DNA from 2 places in the Streptomyces sp. NPDC026246 genome. Region 2 is predicted to be linked to the other one. Evidence: predicted binding sites of a transcription regulator. Region 2 holds the regulator's gene; the other holds the start of a gene.

What was found. Region 2 encodes HrcA, which represses chaperone genes, less so after heat shock. Its sites were predicted from a motif close to TTNGCACTCNGNNNNNCNGAGTGCNAA; they were not measured.
Region 1: a site for HrcA is predicted at 4,002-4,028, ahead of groL (chaperonin GroEL). Genes of this name have one in related genera too.

The regions. Positions count from the first base shown of each region.
Region 1 is NZ_JBVHPJ010000016.1:39,107-46,552, forward strand. It holds gene ACZ4M5_RS30510 (carboxylesterase/lipase family protein) at 1-805, opposite strand, end outside; gene ACZ4M5_RS30515 (NADH:flavin oxidoreductase) at 899-2,020, opposite strand; gene groL (chaperonin GroEL) at 2,215-3,837, opposite strand; gene ACZ4M5_RS30525 (cold-shock protein) at 4,233-4,436, opposite strand; gene ACZ4M5_RS30530 (MoaD/ThiS family protein) at 4,884-5,159, opposite strand; gene thrC (threonine synthase) at 5,262-6,548, opposite strand; SAM riboswitch class I at 6,567-6,722, opposite strand; gene ACZ4M5_RS30540 (glucosyl-3-phosphoglycerate synthase) at 6,876-7,446, shown strand, end outside.
Region 2 is NZ_JBVHPJ010000002.1:362,705-370,150, forward strand. It holds gene ACZ4M5_RS05765 (nitronate monooxygenase) at 1-857, opposite strand, end outside; gene dnaJ (molecular chaperone DnaJ) at 1,025-2,158, opposite strand; gene hrcA (heat-inducible transcriptional repressor HrcA) at 2,158-3,174, opposite strand; gene ACZ4M5_RS05780 (MBL fold metallo-hydrolase) at 3,347-4,078, shown strand; gene ACZ4M5_RS05785 (DUF3097 domain-containing protein) at 4,110-4,919, shown strand; gene hemW (radical SAM family heme chaperone HemW) at 5,251-6,483, opposite strand; gene ACZ4M5_RS05795 (SpoIIE family protein phosphatase) at 6,511-7,446, opposite strand, start outside.

The DNA.
Region 1 (7,446 bases), on a different contig from region 2:
CGCCCGCGGTGGGCAGCCGCCGCGGGTCCACCGCCGACAGGTCGGCGACGGTCGGGCGCAGACCCAGCTCGGCGGCGAGGGCGCGGCCCATGTCGGCGGCGAGTTCGGCGGAGAAGAACGTGCCCGGCACGCTCTGCGCTATCGCCCGGCGGAACAGGCCGGCGGCCCGGTCCATGCCGAGCAGCGAGGCGATCGAACCCGCACCGGCGGACTCGCCGAACAGCGTGACCAGCCCCGGATCGCCGCCGAACGCCTCGATGTTGTCCCGCACCCACTCCAGGGCCGCCACCTGGTCGAGCAGGCCCCGGTTGGCGGGGGCGCCCTCGACGGCGGCGAAACCCTCCATGCCGACGCGGTAGTTGAGGGTGACGACCACGACGTCGCCGTCGGCCGCGAGGTGCCGGGCGTCGTAGCCGGGGCTGCCGCCGTGGCCGAGCTTGTAGGCACCGCCGTGGATCCACACCATGACCGGACGGCGGGCGGCCGGATCCGCCTCGGGCGTCCAGACGTTGACCGTGAGCCACTCGTCGCCCTGGGGCACGTCGATCAGGCCCGGGCCGCCCATCAGGCCGAGGTCCTGCGGGGGCGGCGGGCCGAAGGCGTGGGCCTCCCGCACGCCGTCCCAGGGCGCGGCGGGCCGGGGCGCCATGAAACGGTCCTCGCCGACCGGGGGCGCGGCGAAGGGAACACCGCGGAAGACGGCGAGCTCCTCCTCCCTGCGGCCGCGGACCGCGCCGGCGGTGGTGCGCACCACCGGCGCGGACCGCGGGCCGTCCGTCGGAAAGCGGGGCTCGGACGTCGTCATGTGGGGTCTCCTCACGAAGTGCCGTCGGACTGGCGCCCGTTCAGTGTCCTCCGGCCGTCGCGAGCGGGTGCGGGCACCCCGTGCCCGGCCGGCTCAGCTGAGGGTCTTCAGGGCGGCCGGGTCGTAGGGGGCCAGCTCCTCGAAGCGGCCGGAGAGCACCTTGCGGGCCCACTCGGGGTCCTGGAGCAGGGCGCGGCCGACGGCGACCATGTCGAACTCGTCGCGCTCGAGGCGGTCGAGGAGGTTGTCGAGGTCGCCGACCTCGGCGCCCTGGCCCTGGAAGGACTTGAGGAAGTCGACGCCGTTCAGGCCGACCGAGCCGACCGTGATGGCGGGCTTGCCGGTGATCTTCTTGGTCCAGCCGGCGAGGTTGAGGTCGGAGTCGTCGAACTCGGGGACCCAGTGGCGGCGCGTGGAGGCGTGGAAGGCGTCGACGCCGGCGGCCGCGAGCGGGGTCAGGATCGACTCCAGCTCCTCGGGCGTCTCGGCGAGGCGGGCGCGGTAGGCCTCCTGCTTCCACTGCGAGTAGCGGAGGATGACGGGGAAGTCGGCGGAGACGGTCTCGCGGACGGCCGCGACGATCTCCGCGGCGAACCTGACCCGGGCGACCCGGTCGCCGCCGTAGGCGTCGGTGCGGCGGTTGGTGCCCTCCCACAGGAACTGGTCGAGCAGGTAGCCGTGGGCGCCGTGCAGCTCCACGCCGTCGAAGCCGATGCGCTCGGCGGCCGCGGCGGCCTCGGCGAAGGCGCCGATGACGGCGTCGATGTCGGCCTGGGTCATGGCCTTGCCGGTGGGCTCGTCGGCGCCGATGCGCAGCCCGGAGGGGCCGACGGCGGGGGCGTCGGCGACGGGCGGCTCGCCCTGGTTGCGGACCATGCCGATGTGCCACAGCTGCGGCACGATCGTGCCGCCCGCGGCGTGCACGGCCTCGGCGACCTTCGCCCAGCCGGCGAGCTGCTCCTCGCCGTGGAACCGCGGCACGCTGTCGCTCTGCCCGGCCGACTCGTGCCCGACGTAGGTGCCCTCGGTGACGATCAGGCCGACCCCCGCGGCGGCGCGGCGCGCGTAGTAGGAGACGACGTCCTCACCGGGCACGCCGCCCGGGGAGAACATGCGGGTCATCGGGGCCATCGCGATCCGGTTGGGGACGGTCAGGCCGTTCAGGGTCACGGGCCGGGACAGGATGTCGGCTGCGCGGGAGGCGGCGTCGCTCACGTGGGGGCTCCTTCGGATACCGGACAGTACGCGCATACCGGTCAGTATGTGCATACGCATAGGTCCTTAGGTTCAACCACTCCGTCCCGGTGCGCCATCCCGCGCGCCCTGTGATCCCGCACACGCCGAAGGGCGGCACCCCCTGCCGGAACAGGGGATGCCGCCCTCGGAAAGGACGCGATCGACCGGGTCGATCAGAAGTCCATGTCACCGCCCGGCATGCCGCCGCCGGCCGGCGCGGCGGCCTTCTCCGGCTTGTCGGCGATGACGGCCTCGGTGGTGAGGAACAGCGCGGCGATGGAGGCGGCGTTCTGCAGCGCGGAACGGGTCACCTTCGCCGGGTCGATGATGCCCTCGGCGATCATGTCGACGTACTCACCGGTCGCGGCGTTCAGGCCGTGGCCGACGGTGAGGTTGCGGACCTTCTCCACGACGACGCCGCCCTCGAGACCACCGTTGACGGCGATCTGCTTCAGCGGGGCCTCCAGCGCGAGCTTCACGGCGTTGGCGCCGGTCGCCTCGTCACCGTCGAGCTCCAGCTTCTCGAAGACCTGGGAGGCCTGCAGCAGGGCCACGCCACCACCGGCGACGATGCCCTCCTCGACGGCCGCCTTGGCGTTGCGCACGGCGTCCTCGATGCGGTGCTTGCGCTCCTTGAGCTCCACCTCGGTGGCGGCACCGGCCTTGATGACCGCGACACCGCCGGCGAGCTTCGCCAGGCGCTCCTGCAGCTTCTCGCGGTCGTAGTCCGAGTCGCTGTTCTCGATCTCGGCGCGGATCTGGTTCACGCGACCCTGGACCTGGTCGGCGGAGCCGGCACCGTCCACGATCGTGGTCTCGTCCTTGGTGATGACGACCTTGCGGGCCTTGCCGAGCAGGTCGAGCGTGGCGTTCTCCAGCTTGAGGCCGACCTCCTCGGAGATCACCTCGCCGCCGGTGAGGATGCCGATGTCCTGCAGCATCGCCTTGCGGCGGTCGCCGAAGCCCGGGGCCTTGACGGCGACGGACTTGAAGGTGCCGCGGATCTTGTTGACGACCAGGGTCGACAGGGCCTCGCCCTCGACGTCCTCGGCGATGATCAGCAGCGGCTTGCCCGACTGCATGACCTTCTCCAGGAGCGGGAGCAGGTCCTTGACGTTGGAGATCTTCGAGTTGGCGATCAGGATGTACGGGTCGTCGAGGACGGCCTCCATACGCTCCATGTCGGTGGCGAAGTACGCCGAGATGTAGCCCTTGTCGAAGCGCATACCCTCGGTGAGCTCCAGCTCCAGACCGAAGGTCTGGGACTCCTCGACGGTGATGACGCCTTCCTTGCCGACCTTGTCCATCGCCTCGGCGATGAGCTCGCCGATCTGGGTGTCGGCGGCGGAGATCGAGGCCGTGGAGGCAATCTGCTCCTTGGTCTCGACGTCCTTGGCCTGCTCGAGCAGGGCGGCGGAGACGGCCTCGACGGCCTTCTCGATACCGCGCTTCAGGGCCATCGGGTTGGCACCGGCGGCCACGTTGCGCAGACCCTCGCGCACCAGGGCCTGGGCCAGGACGGTCGCCGTGGTCGTACCGTCACCGGCGACGTCGTCCGTCTTCTTGGCGACTTCCTTGACCAGCTCGGCGCCGATCTTCTCGTACGGGTCCTCGAGCTCGATCTCCTTGGCGATGGACACACCATCGTTGGTGATCGTGGGCGCGCCCCACTTCTTCTCGAGGACGACGTTGCGGCCCTTGGGGCCGAGCGTCACCTTCACGGCGTCCGCGAGCTGGTTCATGCCGCGCTCGAGGCCGCGCCGCGCCTCCTCGTCGAACGCGATGATCTTGGCCATGTGAAGTGGTCCCTCCAGGACTGGGGGTGATGACTCCAGGACCGCGCCCGCGCCCGCGACGGACGGCTCGCCGGCCTCGTGGTTCCTTCCCACTTCGGCCTGCGGGCCTCACCGACCCGGTCCTTACGTTGTCACTCTCACCTTCAGAGTGCTAACGCCAATGATTAGCACTCGACCCCCCAGAGTGCAAGGCGCGCCCGCGCAGCGGGTGCTCATCGAGGGGTGGCGGTCGGGTGACGGGCGGGCGCAAGCGCCCCCCGGAGCGGATGGGGCGCTCAGCCCGCCCGCGAACACGCCCCCGCGCGCCTCCCGGGCAAGCGGAAGGGCCCGCACCCCGGGGGATGCGGACCCTTCTGCGAAGACCGGTCGCGTGAGCTTTTGGTCGTGGTGCGCGTTCAGGCAGAGACGCGAACCATGTCGGCCTGCGGCCCCTTCTGGCCCTGCGAGATCTCGAACTCGACCCGCTGGCCCTCTTCCAGGGTGCGGTAGCCGTCCATCTGGATCGCGCTGTAGTGGACGAAAACATCCGCACCACCGTCGACCGCGATGAAGCCGTACCCCTTCTCCGCGTTGAACCACTTGACGGTGCCCTGAGCCATGCCTAACTCCCCTATTACTGGCCCTTGCACAGATCCACACTTCGCGGATCCGGGTCAGACCTCACCCCCCACGGTTGGGGGCGTGCGCCGGAACGCGTCGACCGCGGCTGAATGTATCTGTCCAACTGCCGTCTGCAACAGGTCAATCGGACGAGAATTCTGGACGCTCAGGGTCCGGAATGTGGGGAGAATTCGCCCGAATTCAGGGCAAGTCGGGCCACACAAAAAGAACAAAAGCCGCGAAAGACGCGCACACTTTGGCTACATCTTGTCGGGCTCGCGGCAGGAATTCAGGGTTCCGGTCGGTGGATCCGGAACGCGTTCCCCAACTGTACCGCGCTCAATCACACAGAATTGCCCCCTCCGCTTCTCTCACGGTGAGGGCAATTCGATGCACGCTCGGTGACCGGCATTACTCAAGGTAACAATCAAGCCGGTCGGCCGGATTCAGCCGCCGGCGACAGCCGGAATGATCGACACTCCGGCACCGTCCGGCGTGGCCGTCTCCAGACCCTGCTCGAACCGCACGTCGTCGTCGTTGACGTACACGTTGACGAACCGCCGCAGCTTGCCCTGGTCGTCCAGCACCCGGGCGGCGATCCCGGTGTGGTTCTTCTCCAGGTCGGCGATGACCTCCCCGAGGTTCGCGCCCTCGGCGGCGACCTCGGCCTGCCCGCCCGTGTAGGTGCGCAGGATGGTGGGGATGCGAACGGTGACGCTCATCGGAACATGACCTCCGGTTTTGTCGAAGCTACGGCTGGGGCGCACCCTCAGGGGCGCGGGGAACTGCGCGACCGGCCCCCACCGGCCCGCAGCGAACAACGATCAGACGAGCCCGGCATCCCGGAACGACTCCAGGCTGGGCCGGATGGTCGCGGTCAGCCCCGTGCCCGCCACCGCGTCCAGCGTCTTCAGACCGTCCCCGGTGTTCAGCACCACGGTGGTCTTCGTGGGGTCGAGCACCCCGTTCGCGATCAGCTTGCGCGTCACGCCCACGGTCACCCCGCCGGCGGTCTCCGCGAAGATCCCCTCGGTCCTGGCCAGGACCTTGATCGCGTCGACGACCTGCTCGTCCGTCACGTCCTCCACCGCACCACCGGTCCGCCGCGCGATGTCCAGCACGTACGGCCCGTCCGCCGGGTTGCCGATCGCCAGGGACTTGGCGATCGTGTCCGGCTTCTGCGGACGCACCACGTCGTGCCCGGCCTTGAACGCCGTCGACACCGGCGAGCAGCCCTCGGCCTGCGCACCGAAGATCGTGTACGGCTTGTCCTCGACGAGGCCGAGCTTGATCAGCTCCTGCAGCCCCTTGTCGATCTTCGTGAGCTGCGAGCCGGAGGCGATCGGCACGACCAGCTGGTCCGGCAGCCGCCAGCCGAGCTGCTCGCAGATCTCGTACGCGAGGGTCTTGGAGCCCTCCGCGTAGTAGGGGCGCAGGTTGACGTTGACGAAGCCCCAGCCCTCACCGGCCGGGTCGCCGATCAGCTCCGAGCAGAAGCGGTTCACGTCGTCGTAGTTGCCCTCGATGCCGACGAGCTCGCCGCCGTAGACCGCGGCCATGACGACCTTGCCCTGCTCCAGGTCGTGCGGGATGAACACGCACGAGCGGAAGCCGGCGCGGGCGGCGGCGGCACCCACCGCGCCGGCCAGGTTGCCGGTGGAGGAGCAGGACAGGGTGGTGAAGCCGAAGGCGCGGGCGGCCTCCAGGGCCTGGGCGACGACCCGGTCCTTGAAGGAGTGCGTCGGGTTGCCGGAGTCGTCCTTGACGAACAGCTTGCCGGGGTCGACGCCCAGCTCGCGGGCCAGGTTGTCGGCCTTGACCAGCTTGGTCCAGCCCGGGTTGATGTTCGGCTTGTCCGCCACGTCCGCCGGGACCGGCAGCAGCGGGGCGTAGCGCCAGATGTTCGCGGGTCCCGCTTCGATGCGCTTGCGGAGCTCTTCGGTGTCGTAGGCCGAGAAGTCGTAGGCGATCTCCAGCGGGCCGAAACACTCCTCGCAGGCGAAGACCGGGCCGAGAGGCACGCGGTGACCGCACTCGCGGCAGCTCAGAGCGGCGGCCGGGCCGAGGTCTACGGTGGAGTTCGTGGTGCTTGCAACAGTCTGCACAGCCATGTGAGGCGAGGCCCTTTCTCCTCATCTTCCTCACGACGCATCTCGCCGTGAGACGGATTTGGCACCTTCCCTAGCCGGGAGCCTCGCGGAGTGGTCAGCAGTGACCTACGAGAACCGACTGGAGGGTTGCCGGGGCTTCATCGGGCCGTTTCCCTCTGCCCCTCTGGATGAGCTGTATGTGGTTGTAGGCGGCGGGCGACCCCGGACATGCGAGGGTCATCCGCGTTGTTCAAGACTGTAACCGACGACCAGGACAGTTGAGATAGTCGTCCGAACCGCGAGACGCGTCACATTCGTCCCGCCGAGAGAACGCAAGGAGCAGCCACGGTGCTGGAAGAAGTCGAGCGCTGGCTGAGCGCCCGTTCCTGGTCCGTGCACGACCGTCCCCTCCACAGCCTCCTGGCGGCCAAGCAGCGCACGGGCCGCACGGTCAGCGTGGTGCTGCCCGCCCTGAACGAGGAGGAGACCGTCGGCGACATCGCCGCCGCGATCCGCCACGACCTCATGCTGCGGGTGCCGCTCGTCGACGAGCTGGTCGTGATCGACTCGGGGTCGGCCGACCGCACGTCCGAGGTGGCCGCCGCCGCGGGCGCGACGGTGGTGCACCGGGACGCGATCCTGCCCCGCCTGCCCGCCCTGCCCGGCAAGGGCGAGGTGCTGTGGCGCTCGCTGCTGGTCACCCGCGGCGACATCGTCTGCTTCGTCGACGCGGACCTGCGGGAGTTCTCGTCCGACTTCGTCTCCGGCATCGTGGGCCCGCTGCTGACCGACCCGGAGGTCGAGCTCGTCAAGGGCATGTACGACCGTCCCCTCGGCGCCGCCGCCGGGCAGGGCGGCCGGGTCACGGAGCTGATGGCGCGCCCCCTGCTCAACATGCACTGGCCGCGGCTCGCCGGGT
Region 2 (7,446 bases):
TGCTCGCGCACGAACCGGTTGACGAGGCCGCGGGCCGGGCGGCCCGTGAAGGCCCGGGTCAGTTCCGTGCGGACGAAGAGGGGATTGGTCAGGGCCTGCTTGTGCAGGGCGTGCGCACCCGACTCGTGCGTGGGGACGAAGGCCGTGCCGAGCTGCGCGGCGCCGGCCCCCGCCGCGAGCACGGCGGCGATCTGGCCGCCGCGCATGATGCCGCCCGCGGCGACGACCGGGATGGTGACGGCCTCGCGCACCTGCGCGACCAGGGAGAGCAGTCCGATGCCGCCGCCGTCGGCCTCGGGGGTGTCCCGGTGGGTGCCCTGGTGGCCGCCGGCCTCGACGCCCTGCGCGATGACGCCGTCCGCGCCGGCCCGCTCCACGGCCCGGGCCTCGTCCGGGGTGGTCGCGGCGGCCAGGACGAAGGTCCCGACGCGGTGCAGGGTGTCGATCACCTCGCGGTCCGGGACGCCGAAGTGGAACGACACGACCGGCACGGGGTTGTCGCGCAGCACGACGAGTTTGGCCTCGAAGCCGTCGTCGCGTCCGCTCTCGGGGTCGCCGAGCTCGGTCTCGTACCAGGTCGCCTCACCGGCCAGCTGGTGGGCGTAGACGTCCACGGCGGCGGGGTCGGCGAGATCCGGGTGCGGCATGAAGACGTTGACGCCGAACGGCCTGCCCGTGAGGCTCTTGAGCTGCTTGATCTCCTGGTACATCCCGTCGGCGGTCTTGTACCCGGCGGCGAGGAACCCGAGCCCGCCCGCCTCGCACACGGCGGCGGCGAGCTGCGGCACGGAGATGCCGCCCGCCATGGGGGCCTGCACGATCGGGAGCGGGAAGAGATCGGTCAGAGCGGAGGACATGACCGCATGTTGTCACGTCCTCCGCGCCCGTCCGAAACCGGCCTGCCGTGTGGCATAGACCAGAGGAATGCCCGCTTCCGCAGCCGCGCTCGACGGCTGCGCCAACCCTCTCCCGGCGGCGCCGTCGACGCCGCTCCGGGTCTCCGTCAGTCGCTCCGGTCGCGGGCTCAGCGCCCGTTGAACGCGTCCTTCAGCCGCGAGAACAGCCCCTGCTGGCCCGGCTGGAACTGGCCCGTGGGGCGCTCCTCGCCGCGGAGCTTGGACAGTTCGCGCAGGAGGCGCTCCTGCTCGGGGTCCAGCTTGGTCGGGGTCTGGACCTCGACGTGCACGATGAGGTCGCCGCGCCCGCCACCGCGCAGGTGCGTGACACCACGGCCGTGCAGCGGGATCGACTGACCGGACTGGGTGCCGGGGCGGATGTCGACCTCCTCCAAGCCGTCCAGCGTCTCCAGCGGCACCTTCGTGCCGAGGGCCGCCGCCGTCATGGGGAGCGTGACCGTGCAGTGCAGGTCGTCGCCGCGCCGCTGGAACTGCGCGTGGGGCAGCTCGTGGATCTCGACGTAGAGGTCACCGGCCGGACCGCCGCCGGGGCCGACCTCGCCCTCACCGGCGAGCTGGATGCGCGTGCCGTTGTCCACACCGGCCGGGATCTTCACCGTGAGCGTCCGGCGGGACCGGACACGGCCGTCACCCGCGCACTCGGGGCACGGCGTCGGGACGACCGTGCCGAAGCCCTGGCACTGCGGGCAGGGGCGCGACGTCATGACCTGGCCCAGGAAGGACCGGGTGACCTGCGAGACCTCACCGCGGCCGCGGCACATGTCACACGTCTGGGCGGAGGTGCCCGGGGCCGCGCCCTCGCCGTTGCAGGTGTTGCAGACGACGGCGGTGTCGACCTGGATGTCCTTGGTCGTACCGAAGGCGGCCTCGTCGAGCTCGATCTCGATACGGATCATCGCGTCCTGGCCGCGGCGGGTGCGCGAGCGCGGTCCGCGCTGCGACGCCGTGCCGAAGAAGGCGTCCATGATGTCCGAGAAGTTCCCGAAGCCACCGGCTCCGAAGCCGCCCGCGCCGCCGCCGGCCTGCGAGAGCGGGTCGCCGCCGAGGTCGTAGACCTGCTTCTTCTGCGGGTCCGACAGCACCTCGTAAGCGGCGTTGATCTCCTTGAACCGCTCCTGGGTCTTCGGATCGGGGTTGACGTCCGGGTGCAGCTCGCGGGCGAGCCGCCGGAAGGCCTTCTTGATCTCTTCCTGCGACGCGTCGCGGCGCACGCCGAGTACGGCGTAGTAGTCCGTGGCCACTACGACTCCGCCAGGATCTGTCCGACGTACCGTGCCACTGCGCGTACCGCTCCCATCGTTCCCGGGTAGTCCATGCGGGTCGGTCCGACCACGCCGAGCTTGGCGACTGCCTCGCCGCCCGAACCGTAGCCGACCGACACGACGGACGTGGAGTTGAGTCCTTCGTGGGCGTTCTCGTGACCGATCCGTACGGTCACGCCCGGATCCTTCGCCTCGCCGAGCAGCTTGAGGAGCACGACCTGCTCCTCCAGCGCCTCCAGCACGGGCCGGATCGTGAGGGGGAAGTCATGACCGAAGCGGGTCAGATTGGCGGTGCCGCCGATCATCAGCCGCTCCTCGTTCTCCTCGACGAGCGTCTCCAGGAGTGTGGAGAGCACCGTGGAGACCGTACCCCGGTCCTCGTGCTCGAACGCCTCCGGGAGATCCTCCACCAGACTCGGCACATCCGCGAAACGGCGGTTCGCCACGCGGCTGTTGAGGCGCGCGCGCAGATCCGCGAGCGAGGCCTCGCCGAAAGGCGCCGGGCAGTCCACCACGCGCTGCTCGACCCGCCCGGTGTCCGTGATCAGCACGAGCATCACCCGCGCGGGCGCGAGGGCCAGCAGCTCCACGTGCCGCACGGTCGAGCGGGTCAGCGACGGGTACTGCACGACGGCGACCTGGCGGGTGAGCTGCGCGAGCAGCCGCACCGTGCGCGCCACGACGTCGTCGAGGTCGACGGCGCCCTCGAGGAAGTTCTGGATCGCGCGCCGCTCGGGCGCGGTCATCGGCTTGACTCCGGCGAGCTTGTCGACGAACAGCCGGTAGCCCTTGTCGGTGGGGATCCGCCCGGCGCTGGTGTGCGGCTGGGCGATGTACCCCTCGTCCTCCAGGGCCGCCATGTCGTTGCGCACGGTCGCCGGGGAGACGCCGAGGTTGTGCCGCTCGGTGAGGGCCTTGGAGCCGACCGGCTCCTCGGTGCCGACGTAGTCCTGGACGATGGCGCGCAGCACTTGCAGTCTGCGTTCACTGAGCATCGCGCACACCTCCAGAAGTCGTCCGCCCGTTGCCCGCCGTTCGCGGCCTGGCACTCTGCGCGTGCGAGTGCCAGCATTCCCCGGCCCAGTGTACGGCGGTGGGGTACGCCCCCGGCAAGGCTGGTCGTGCGCCGTCGCGCCGCGGGGCGGGGCGCACCGCTAGCGTCCCGGTATGACGGTGACTTGGGAAGACCTCGGGTGGGAGCGCGTGGCCGCGGGTGTGGGACGGTGCAGGCTGCCGGTGTGGGACTGCACGATCGGGCTGGTCGTCGGCGAGGGGGCGGTCCTCATGATCGACGCGGGGTCGAGCCTCACCGAGGGCGCGCGGCTGGGCGCGCAGGCGCAGGCGCTCACCGGTCGGCGTGTGACACATCTCGCGCTGACCCACCCGCATTTCGACCACGTTCTCGGTGCCGGGGCGCTTCCCGGCACCGAATCCTTCGGCGCGGTGGGCGTGGACGCGGTGCTGTCGCGGGCGCGGGACCGCGAGGAACTGCGCGAGGACGCGGTGCGCCAGGGCCTGGCGGCCTCCGCGGCCCGGGAGGCGGCGGAGCGGCTGGCTCCGCCCGGGCACCTGGTCTCCGGCGATTGGACCCTGGACCTGGGCGGCGGCCGGCAGGTGCTGCTGGCGAACGTGGGTCCGGGGCACACCGCGCACGACCTGGCCGTGCTGGTGCCGGGCGATCCCGAGGTGGTGTTCTGCGGCGACCTGGTCGAGGAGTCGGGTGAGCCGCAGGCGGGTCCGGACGCCGTGCCCGCGCAGTGGCCGGCCGCCCTGGACCGCCTGCTCGCCCTGGGCAGCGAGGACGCGCTGTACGTGCCCGGTCACGGAGCGGTGGTGGACGCGGCGTTCGTCCGCGCCCAACGCGACGCGCTGGCCGCGCGTTTCGGCGTGTCGTCGTGAGCGTCCGGCGGGTTTCCCTATCGTCGTGCGAATGCGCCAGTACTCGACCGATCTGACCCCGCCGTGGAAGAAGCCGAAGCCGGTTCCCGAGGTCCCGGCCGAGCCGGGCCTGGTGGTGGAGGAGCCGGGGACCGGGTTCTGCGGGGCGGTGATCCGCTGCGAGGCGGGCACGGTGACCCTGGAGGACCGCTTCGGCAAGCACCGGGTCTTCCCGATGGAGCCGCGCGGCTTCCTGCTGGAGGGCAGGGCGGTGACGTTGGTCCGCCCGGCGCCGGGCGCTCCGGCCCGCCCCGCCCGCACGGCCTCCGGCTCGGTGGCGGTCCCCGGCGCACGCGCCCGCGTGGCCCGGGCGGGCCGCATCTACGTCGAGGGGCGGCACGACGCCGAGCTGGTGGAGAAGGTCTGGGGCGACGACCTGCGCATCGAGGGCGTGGTCGTGGAGTACCTGGAGGGCGTGGACGACCTGCCGTCCATCGTCGACTCCTTCGCACCCGGCCCGGACGCCCGCCTCGGCGTCCTGGTCGACCATCTGGTGCCGGGCTCGAAGGAGTGGCGCATCGCCGAGTCGGTGACGAGCGAGCACGCGCTGGTCGTGGGCCACCCGTACATCGACGTCTGGGAGGCGGTGAAGCCGTCGGCCCTGGGCATCGCGTCCTGGCCCCGGGTCCCGCGCGGCCAGGACTGGAAGACGGGCGTGTGCCGTGCGCTGGGCTGGCCGGAGAACACGGGCGCGGCCTGGCAGCGGATCCTGTCGGGCGTCCACTCGTACAAGGACCTGGAGCCGGAGCTGCTGGGCCGCGTGGAAGAACTGATCGACTTCGTGACGGCACCGGCGGACTGAGCCGCCCGGGGCCCCCGCCCGCACGCCCTCCCGGCAGCCGCCGTCCGCCACCGGGCCCGGCAGCCCCGCCGCCCTCAGCCACGCCGGCCCACGGGGATCGGCGCACCGGTCCCCCCAGCCGCGCCGCCGCACCGAGTCCGGCAGGCCCGTCGCTCTCCGCCGCGCCGCTCCGCCGCATCCGGCACGCCCGTCCCGCGGCCGCTCCCTGCAGTCCACCGGGTCCGGCACACCCATCGCGCCCCGCCCCGTCGCTGCACCGGGACCGGCACGCCCGTCCCGCGGCGGCTCCCTGCAGACCGCCGCGTCCGGCAGGCCCGCGCGGCAGCCGCCGTCAGTCGACCAGGTCCCGCACCACGCCGTCCGCCAGCAGCCGGCCGCGCAGGGTCAGTACGGCCCGGCCCTGCTCGTACGGCCCGGCGTCCAGGAGTCCGTCCGACAGCGCCCGGCGGGACGCGGCCAGGCCCTCCTCCCGCAGCAAGGACAGCGGCACCCCGTCCCGCAGCCGGAGTTCGAGCAGGATCCGCTCCACCCGCCGGTCCTCCTCGCCGAGCAGCTCCCGCCCGGCCCCGGGCGACCTGCCCGCCGCGAGCGCGGCCGCGTACGCGCCGGGGTGCTTCACGTTCCACCAGCGCACGCCGCCCACGTGGCTGTGTGCCCCGGGTCCCGCGCCCCACCAGTCGGCGCCCCGCCAGTACAGCTCGTTGTGCAGGCACCGGCCCGCCTCGGAGGTCGCCCAGTTCGACACCTCGTACCAGTCGAACCCGGCACCGGAGAGCACCTCGTCGGCGATCAGGTACCGGTCGGCGTGGACGTCGTCGTCGGTCATCGGCACCTCGCCGCGGCGGATCCGCCGCGCGAGCTGCGTGCCCTCCTCGACGATCAGGGCGTACGCGCTGACGTGGTCGGGTCCGGCGCCCAGCACCGCGTCCAGGGAGGCCCGCCAGTCGTCGTCGGACTCCCCCGGCGTGCCGTAGATCAGGTCCAGGTTCACGTGCTCGAACCCGGCCGCCCGGGCCTCCGCGACGCAGGCCTCGGGCCGCCCGGGCGTGTGGGTGCGGTCCAGCACCTTCAGCACGTGCTGCCGCGCGCTCTGCATGCCGAAGGAGATCCGGTTGAAGCCGCCCTCGCGCAGGGCCGCCAGATACGCCGGGTCCACCGACTCGGGATTCGCCTCGGTCGTGATCTCGGCGTCCTCCGCGAGTCCGAACTCCTCGCGGACCACCCGCAGCATCCGGACCAGGTCCTCGGCGTCCAGCAGCGTCGGCGTGCCCCCGCCCACGAACACCGTCCGCACGGCCCGCGGGTCGTCGCCCAGCACCTTGCGGGCCAGCCGGACCTCGTCCACGAGCGTCCCGGCGTAGTTGTCACGCGAGGCGAGCACGCCGCCGGTGCCGCGCAGCTCGGTCGCCGTGTAGGTGTTGAAGTCGCAGTAGCCGCAGCGGGTCGCGCAGTAGGGGACGTGCAGGTAGAACCCGAGGGGGCGGTCGGCGGCCCCGGCGAGCGCGGACGCGGGCAGCGCGCCGTCGGCGGGGACGGGATCGCCGTCGGGGAGTGCGGAAGGCATGCCTTCCATTGTCCAGCACCGGCGGGCTCACTCCGCCTGGAGCACCAGCAGCGCCAGATCGTCCGCCGGGGGCCGCTCCCCGAAGTCGTGCACGAGCTGCTGGATCCGCTCGGCTATCGGCTCGGCCCCGAGCCCGGCACACCCGGCCAGCGCCGCCGCGAGCCCGTCCCCGTCGTCGAACTGCCGGGAACCGGAGCGGCGCTCGGTCACGCCGTCGGTGACGCACAGCAGGGTGTCCCCGGGGCGCAGGTCGAAGCTCTCGCTGGTGTACGTGGCGTCCTCGACGACGCCCAGCAGGGTCTGCGGCTGCGCGCAGGGCTGGACCCCGCCCCCCGCCCCGAGCAGCAGCGGCAGGGGGTGCCCGGCGGAGGCGACCGTGCAGTGGACCCCGCCGTCGAAGGGGATCAGTTCGCCGTAGAGCAGGGACAGGAAGCGGGTCTGGGGACCGTCGCCGGGCGGGGTCGGGCGCGCCCCCGCGGCCACCAGCGCCCGGGCCGCCGCGTCGGCGGCCTCGGTGGCGTCGTCGAGCAGCAGCTGGTTGAGGCGGTCGAGGACGTCGGCGACGCGGTAGCCCTCGCGGGCCAGCAGGCGCAGCCAGGGGCGGGCCAGGCCGATGACGACGGCCGCCTCGGGGCCCTTGCCCTGGACGTCGCCGACGGCGAAGCACCAGCGGCCGTCTCCGGCCGGGAACAGGTCGTAGAAGTCGCCGCTGGGGCCGCCCTTGTCGCAGGGCTCGTAGACGAGCGCGCTGCGCACGCCGGGGATCTCGGCCACGGCGCCGGGCAGCAGCCCGCGCTGGAGCACGGCGCTGATGGTGGCCTGGCGCGCGTACTGGCGGGCGGCGCCCACGGCGAGCGCGACCCGGCGGCTGAGGTCCTCGACGAGGCCGGTGATCTCGTCGGGGAAACCGGACGTCCCCGCCCGCCCGACGACGAGCGTGCCCAGTGGCCGCCCCCCGGCGAC